DNA from 2 places in the Bradyrhizobium sp. CCGUVB23 genome. Region 1 is predicted to be linked to the other one. Evidence: predicted binding sites of a transcription regulator. Region 1 holds the regulator's gene; the other holds the start of a gene.
The links. Region 1 encodes LexA, which represses DNA repair genes until DNA is damaged. Its sites were predicted from a motif close to TGTTCNNNNTGTGTTCNG; they were not measured.
Positions count from the first base shown of each region.

Region 2: a site for LexA is predicted at 1,681-1,698, ahead of NLN62_RS52115 (type IA DNA topoisomerase). Genes of this name have one in related genera too.

Region 1 is NZ_JANADQ010000001.1:9,029,132-9,033,343, reverse strand. It holds gene NLN62_RS42370 (ComEC/Rec2 family competence protein) at 1-723, shown strand, start outside; gene NLN62_RS42365 (hypothetical protein) at 732-1,169, opposite strand; gene NLN62_RS42360 (hypothetical protein) at 1,384-1,590, opposite strand; gene lexA (transcriptional repressor LexA) at 1,758-2,456, opposite strand; gene glp (gephyrin-like molybdotransferase Glp) at 2,632-3,843, opposite strand; gene NLN62_RS42345 (hypothetical protein) at 4,070-4,212, shown strand, end outside.
Region 2 is NZ_JANADQ010000003.1:250,077-254,288, forward strand. It holds gene NLN62_RS52095 (ParA family protein) at 1-315, shown strand, start outside; gene NLN62_RS52100 (hypothetical protein) at 312-719, shown strand; gene NLN62_RS52105 (helix-turn-helix domain-containing protein) at 1,013-1,384, shown strand; gene NLN62_RS52110 (hypothetical protein) at 1,437-1,643, opposite strand; gene NLN62_RS52115 (type IA DNA topoisomerase) at 1,754-4,189, shown strand.

The DNA.
Region 1 (4,212 bases):
ATGGTCGTTGTGACGCGCTGGGTCGCGGCGTTGCCGGGCGCGGTCGGCCGCATCGCCGCGTTCGGCACCGGTCCGCTGATTGCCGCCAGCATCGGCCTCATCGTGATGGGCCTGTTGCGCACGCCGCTGCGCTGGACGGGCGCCATCGTGCTCGCGCTCTCGATTGGTTCGACGCTGCACGTGCGCCAGCCCGACATCCTGATCGCGGGCGACGGCCACAGCGTCGCGGTGCGCGGCAGGGACCGCCAACTGCACCTGATCCGAACCGGCAAGGACAATTTTCTCCTCAAGGAGTGGCTTGCAGCCGATGCCGATCCGCGCAGCGCAACCGCTACCTCGCTCGCCGACGGCGTCTCATGCGACGAGGCCGGCTGCGTGACGCCGCTCGCTGATGGTCGTCTGGTCGCGCTCTCGCTGCGTGTCGACGCGCTGGCGGATGATTGCAGCCGCGCCGCGCTGGTGGTGACGGCGAAGCCGGCAGCAACCGATTGCGCGGCAATGGTCGTGGATCGCGAGCGTCTGAAGACGCAAGGCGCGCTCACCCTATCGCGCGAGGGCGACGGTTTCACGCTGCAAACGGTGAAAGCAAGGGGCGCAAACCGCCCCTGGTCGCCGGCTGAGGCCGGCGATAGCGATTTCGAGCTCAGCCTCGCACCGCGGCCGGCTACTCCACGCAGCAAGGACGCTACGCCGTCGGAGGCCGACCTGCAGGCCGAGGATTGAAAGACGCGTCAGCCGATCGGCAGGCGTGTCGTAGGCGTCGTGGTCGTGTGCTGCTCGACGGCGGGCTGCTCTGTCTTCTCGCCGAGCGGCTGCGTCACCGGCAATTGCAGAACGGTGGCACGCTGTCCCTCGACGAGCTGCGTCACCAGCACGTAGTTGCCGTCGGGGAATTCGATCGCATCATGATGACGATCGGGAATGTGCGGATCGACCTTGCCGAACTTGCCGACGCGGGAATTGACGGTGCGTGTCCAGATCCAGCGATTGTCGTAGCGGACGTTGTCGGCGAAGGCGAGCTCGGTGCCCGGCAGGAGGCAGACGGCAACCGAGAGATCACGCTCCGACGCAAATCCACGCGTCGAGGTGCCGCGGAAGGTTGTCGTGACGATCGTCTCGCCGACTTGAGCGGGGCGGGTCGCAACGGCATGTAGGCTGTAGTCACACATCGGAGTGCTCCTCATGCGAGATAGCAGGTCCGCGCCCCCCCGGAGGCGCAGGCCTCTATCAGAGTTGGAAGCCTTCGAGTGTATCGCGTTTGTGGGCAAATCTGCGGCCCGTGTGCGCGTCGCCCGATCACATTATCTTTCCCGGCAAACCAGGAACAAAGCCTCTCGCTGTTAGTCTATCTTGGTTCACACCATTCACTCACGCGAGCTTCCATCAGCGGCCGGCAGGAGCGGAGTACCCTGAATAGGGCCAGCTCACCTGCGGCGCGGGTGCGATCGCATTGTTGGAATTGCGGAATGGCGCGCTGGTTACCGCGTGCTCCGTCTTGCGGATGGCACAGTGGTGTTGCGCTGCATCGCTCGCGGAGGCCGAGCCCGCGAGCAAGGCCGCCGAGAACACGCCCAAAATCATCTGTCGCACGGTTTTTTCCTCTTTATCGTGCACCGCGCATTCGCGCTTGCGGTGCTTGAGGATTAGCTCTGCGCAGGTGTGAGGATAATCGCGGTGGAAGCGGAAACACCATTCCGCCGGAGCGGACAATCCGTCCGCCCGCGTCGCTGCGCGATGGCCGGCAATCTGCCGGGCAATCAGTACTTCCGGTACAGCCCGATCAGCTTGCCCTGAATCTTCACCCGGTTCGGCGGCAGGATGCGCACCTCATAGGCGGTGTTCGCGGGCTCCAACGCGATCGACGCACCGCGGCGGCGGAAGCGCTTGAGCGTCGCTTCCTCGTCGTCGATCAGCGCCACCACGATGTCGCCGGTATCCGCGGTCTCGTTGCGCTGGATCAGCGCCATGTCGCCATCCAGGATGCCGGCGTCGACCATCGAATCGCCGCGCACTTCGAGCGCATAGTGCTCGCCCGAGCCGAGCAGGTCCGGCGGTACGCTGATGGTGTGGCTGCGGGTCTGCAACGCCTCGATCGGCGTGCCGGCCGCGATCCGTCCCATCACGGGCACGGCGACCGGACGCTCGCCCTCGTCGACAGTAGCGCTTGGGCCCCGCACCTTGCCGAGATTGCCTTCGATGACGCTCGGCGTGAAGCCGCGGCGGCCGGCGCCTGCAGCCTGAAGCTCGGGCAGCTTGATGACCTCGATGGCGCGCGCGCGGTTGGGCAGGCGACGGATGAAGCCGCGCTCTTCCAGCGCGGTGATCAGGCGATGGATGCCCGACTTCGAGCGCAGATCGAGCGCGTCCTTCATTTCGTCGAAGGAGGGCGGCACGCCGCTTTCCTTGAGGCGCTCACTGATGAACCGCAGAAGCTCGTATTGTTTGCGCGTTAACATCTCGACCAAGTCCCCCGGTTGATGTCGTTCGATTCCGAGACGTCAGATTCAGCAGAAGCCGCTAGATGCTCGAAACAAATCATGAACGGACACTATATGTTCGATATGTGTTCCGCAACCACTTAATTTTGTGTGAACGCGGCGAAGTTCGCGTCACGCGCGAATCAGATCGCACTCACAAGGGCAGCCGCAACACCTCGCAAGGCGTGCCTGCTTCGGCCTTTGGCGCGAATGGCGCGCGCACGAGAAGTGCCTGTGCCATAGCGAGATTCGCAAGCAGCGAGGAGTCCTGGTGGTTGACCGGAACGGCCACGAGCGTGCCGTCCTCGCGCTCCTCGAGCCTGGCACGCAGATAGTCCTCGCGGACATCGTTGGGCCCGACGTCACGCCCGAGCACGGCGCGCTCGCGGCGGTGATGAACGCGCGAGCGGCCCGCAAGCGCGCGAATCAACGGCACCATGAACAGGAAGCCGCAGACATAGGACGACACCGGATTGCCGGGCAGGCCGATCACCCGCATCGCGCCTAGATGGCCGTGCATCATGGGCTTGCCCGGCCGCATCGCGATTTTCCAGAACGCCATTTCGAAGCCTTCGGCCTGAAGCGCAGGCCTGACCAGATCGTGGTCGCCGACCGAGGCCCCGCCGGTCGTGATCAGGATGTCGGCGCCGCTCTCGCGGGCCCGGCGGATACCGGCGGTGGTCGCCGCAACGGTATCGGCTGCAATGCCGAGATCGAACGTTTCGGCGCCCTCGGCCCGCGCCAGCGCGTGCAAGGCGTAGCCGTTGGAAAAAACGATCTGGCCCGCGCCGGGCGTCGAGCCCGGCATCACCAGTTCGTCGCCGGTCGCGAGAATCGCGACCCTGGGCCGGCGGCGGACGGCAAGCTCAGGATGGTTCATGCCGGCGGCGAGTGAGAGGTCGCGTTCGGTCAGCCGGGCTCCCTGTCGGAGCAGCACGTCGCCCTCGCGGAAATCGACGCCGGCGGGGCGGATGTGCCGTCCGACGATCGCGGCCTCCTTGATCGTGACGCGCTTGCCGTCAGCGACGGTGTCCTCCTGGATCACCACCGCGTCCGCGCCATCGGGCACCACGCCGCCGGTGAAGATCCGCACCGCCTGGCTCGCGCCGACCGTTCCCGCAAACGGCCGGCCGGCCGCGACCTCGCCGATCACGGTGAGCTCTGCACCCACCTTCGTCGCGTCGGTGGCGCGCACCGCATAGCCGTCCATCGCCGACATCGCCTGCGGCGGCTGCGTGCGCCTGGCCGCGACGTCGCGCGCCAGCACGCGATGCCAGGCCGCATCCAGCGCGACTATCTCCTCAGCCACGGGCACGACGCCCGCAAGCACCGCGGCGAGGGCATCGGACACCGGCATCAGGGCCACGGGCAAAACTCCTGCAGAGCAAATCGTAAGGACAGGTCGCGTTGCGTTCTAGCCGAGTGCGGGCGTCGAGGCAAAAGGGGCGATCACGAAGGTGGAGATGAAATGTCGCTCCAGCAGCAGGACGGCGGGATGCCCTTTGGGACAATATCGCGTCGTCCTGCTTCCGGCTCAGAATTGCTGCGCGCGACCGCATGCAGGCGCGTCAATAGACGTCTGGGAGGCCTTGATGGCAGAGACTTCAAAGCTGTCGGTCGAGAAGGCGCTCGAGAAGCTGCGCGGCGATGAGCCGCCGAAATCCAGGAGCGCAAAGCTCGACGAGGAGATCGAGGCACTCAAGGAGAAGACGAGCCGCATGCGCGCGCAACGGCA
Region 2 (4,212 bases), on a different contig from region 1:
GAGCGCCACGCCGCGGAATCGAACCTTCCGATGAGCCAGCATCGCGTGCTGCTCAATGAATACGACAGCCTCGACCGCAACACCCGGCCGCTGCGCGAGGTTCTTGCCTATTTCAACGCCGAGGGCGTGCCGGTCTGCGCCAACACGCTCTATCGACGCGTCACCTACCGCAGCATGACCAGCGGCTATGGCACGCTCTACCAAATGAACGACAAGGACGAATCGATCCGCAAGGCCCGCTACAACGCCGACCAGGTCGTGCGCGAACTCCTCGCCGCGAGCCAGGGCGCCAAAACGGACGGCGCCGCCGCATGAGCGATTCCGCACAAGGCTCCAAGCCTGAGCGCCCCGCCCTCCCCCGCGACACATTTCGTTCGCAGCGCACGGCCGCGCCGCCTGCAACGCCCGTCATTGTCACGCCGGATTATGACGATCGGCCAGCCGCGCCCGCACCCCAACGAGACGAGAGCCCGGCCCGCGGGGGCGAGCCTGCCCTCAGGGCCGCTCGAGGTAAGGCCGAGGCGAGGCGCAATCCATTTGACGCCTATGGCGAACGATCGTCCTCGCGGCCCTATGCCCTACGGTTGCCTGACCCGATCGATCTGGTCCTACGCCAGATGGCGGCCGAAGAACGGACGCATCCGCTGCGCGTCATCGACCGGATTCTCCATGAGCACCTGAAGAAGGCGGGGCGATTGCCGCCCACGCGCGGCACCTGACCACAGGCCCTCCGCCGTCCCTACGGCGCTTTTGGGGAGCGCGGGCCGGCTCCCGGCCCGCTCCGCTGCGCTCCGGTCACTGGCGCGACTGGACAGCCGTCGCCGAACGGCCGCTCCCTCGTGGGGATAAGCGCGACACGAAGATCGCGGCCGATCTCAGCGCCCGTCCGGACCGAGCCAATCGATTCTTTTCGGGCAGCAGCTGCCCATCTTGAAACATTCAATATACTGGCTAATGTCTCTCGCGCCCGCATCGTGCGGCCTAACCCTGCTCCCGGTCCACATCTGTTCCCATGGCGCGCGTTCGAAAGCCCCTGCCCCCCGATCACTCGATCCTCAACGAAATGCTGGCCATCCGGCTGCAGCAGCTCGAAATCGAGAACGGCGGCATGGAGGCGTTCCAGCCGAAGACAGGCATAGCGCGCGGAACTTATTACACGATCGTGCGCGGCCTCGGTAATCCAACGTTCAAGACCATGGAGCGGATCGCATCGAGCCTCAACATGAGCGTCCTCGAATTGCTCGGCTTCGACGTCGACGACGCGCGCCGGGCGCTGAAGAAAAGCGGCGTCGACTATGACGAGCTCACCTCCGCGATCAACAAGAAGAACCAGGCCGATCGGCGCGTAGCGCGGCAGGCGCGATCGCGCAAGGTCGGGGGATAGCGGCAAGTCACAGCCCGACCGGAAAGCATCGGCGGGGGAACGGGTGAAGGATTTAAGGGGCGATGAGGCTTGCGAGGAAGTCATCGTCCCAGACTGCGGTCATGCGTTTGAGGCGTTGAGAGTCTTTTCCGGGCACCCTGCGGATCAGATTGTTGGCCATGTGCTTGAGGGTGACGAAGCTTTCGGGGGCGTTTTCAGTCCGCACCCGGCATTCGTCGTCGCGAAAGACCATGTCCACGTAATAGGTGACCTCGGCCACGGTCCGACTCCAACGACTTGACCCGGCAGTTAAATTGTGTTCTCTATATGTTCCATTGTCAATCGGAGCATCGGCCCTTTCGACCCGGCCATCCTCCCGAGTGGGTCGACATGGCAGATCAGTTCGTCATCACGGAGAAAACCAGCCAGGCCAAAGATGTCCGCGCTGCAATTGGTTCGCACTACGGCGATGTTCTTCCAGCAGAGGGCCATTTGTTCGATCTCCTCGAACCGGAGGACGTTGTTCCGGCCTGGAAGCGATGGTCGCCGATACTTCTACGGCCTGAAGGTCTTTACGGAACGCGCCCGGCAGAGGGTGGCAACAAGGCCGCTAAGCTCAAGGCCATTCGCGAGGCGTTGCGCACTGCCAGGCGAGTTTGGCTTGCAACCGATTGCGACCGCGAGGGTCAACTGATCGGTCAGGAAATTCTTGAACATTACGGGTATCGCGGTCAGGTGATGCGGGTGCTGTTCACCGCTCAGGATTCGCAGACCATCCGCGAGGCATTCGGTAGGGCAAAGCCAAATGCCGAATATGCTCGCCTTTACGCTGCTGCCGTAGCCCGCCGCCAGGCCGATCAGATTTACAACCTGTCACTCACTCGCACCGCAACTGTCATCTTGGGACAAGGCGCGCGAAGAGTGATCGGGGTTGGTCGTGTAAAGACGCCGACGTTAGCAATTGTGTGCAAGCGTGAGTTGGAAATCCGGAACTTCGTGCCGCTTGCCTATTTCGAAATTATCGCCACTGCGAAAGTTGCGGGCGGGCAATTCCAGATGCGGCACGCGCCGCCGGAACGAATTGTTAAACGCGAGATCGCCCAGGACGTAGTCAAAGCGGCTGAAGGCTTCGAGGGCGCGCTTACCGTGCGCGTCGAGGATAAGCGGCAAGCGCCACCCAAGCTGCATGATTTGCCGTCGTTGCAGAAGCTCTGCGGCTCGCGCTTCGGCTGGTCAGCCAGCAAAACGCTCGAAGTGGCGCAGGAGTTGTATGACGGCCAAGGTAAGAAGATCATCACTTATCCCCGTGCCGAAGTGCGCTACCTGCCGCAGAGCTTGATATCGGATGTGCCGCGAATCATAGCCGGACTGCGGATGGGTCAATCGTTCAGTGCGATCCTGGTACCCGAGCCGCCGGTGACTCGTAGAGGCGCGAGCGGCATCTTCTACGACCAGGGGCTGAAGGGAGCGAGCCACCACGCGGTCATTCCCAACGTCAACACCATCGACAAATTGCCGGATGTTTGGCCTCGCCTGTCGTCTGACGAGAAGAAACTCTTTGACGTCATCGCGCGAGCATATATGGCCGCCCTGATGCCCGACTTCCGTTACCGCCAGACAACCGCAACGCTCGATGTGCGCGGCTTCGAATTCCGCGCTGCCGGTCGCCAGCCTATCGATCTCGGCTGGCGAGCCGCATTCCCGGAGTGGCAACCCGCCGACGAAAAGGGCGATGAGGCGCAATTGCTGCCGCCACTGCGCAACGGCGAGACCGCGCGACTGCAAGATCCAAAAATTGAGAACAAGGAGACCCGGCCGCCGCCGCGTTACAACGAAGGCGCTCTGATCGAGGCTATGCAGAATGCCTGGCGTTTTGTTGATGACGAGGTTCTGCGGAATCGCTTGAAGGAAGCTAAGGGTATTGGCACGCCTGCGACCCGAGCCGAGATCATCGGCGGGCTGAAGAAGCAGGGTTTCCTGATTGCCCAGGGAAAGAATATTGTGCCGACCGAGACCGGCCTGTCATTGTTCGGCGTTCTCAAACAAGCCGATCCAGCGCTAGTCGATCCCGGCGTGACGGCGCAACTTGAATGCCTGCTCGACGATGTCGTGGTGGGCAAACAGGAGATGGTCGGCGCGATTGACGCCGTATGCGATGTCGCCGAGCGCATTATCAGCAAGCTGAAGGAGGGTGCTACAGCGGGAGGACCTTCTTTGCTTGGCAGCTCAGGGGGCAACGGCACAGCAACATATCCACCGACGCCTGCGATGAAACGCTTTGCTGACAGCCTCGTCCGGCAGAAGAGAATAAAACCACCGCCCGGCTATAAGACCTCGATATCGATCTGTCGCAAATTCCTTAGCGAACATGCGCCTAAAAAGTCTGACGGTGAAACGGCCGGTAAGCTCGGCCTCAAATCGGTAAGTGCAGCACAGTTGCTGTACGCCAAGAAGCTGGCGCAGGGGAAAGGTCTCATCATCCCCGATGATGCGCGGACCAACTCGGCCGCGATGTCCGCGTGGATTGATACGAATCGAAGCAAAAGACCCCGCAAGCGTAAATCCAAAAACTCCAACAGGCCGTTAGCGTCGAGTGCACGTCAGGCTGCGCCGCCCAATTATAAGAGGTCTCGAAAACAAAAAGTTGACACCGATGCCGCTTCAATGGCTCCCGTGCCAGCAAACTCAATCAGGACCCCACTGCGGATTCCTTATGGCAACAAGGAGGTCGCGCTGAAACTCGGTGCCCGTTATGGCTCGGAGGGGTGGTATGCTCCTCCTGGAATTGATCTTTCTGCATTTGGCGAACGGGGGTGGCTGCTTTAAGTGTGAATGCTGATCGAACATTG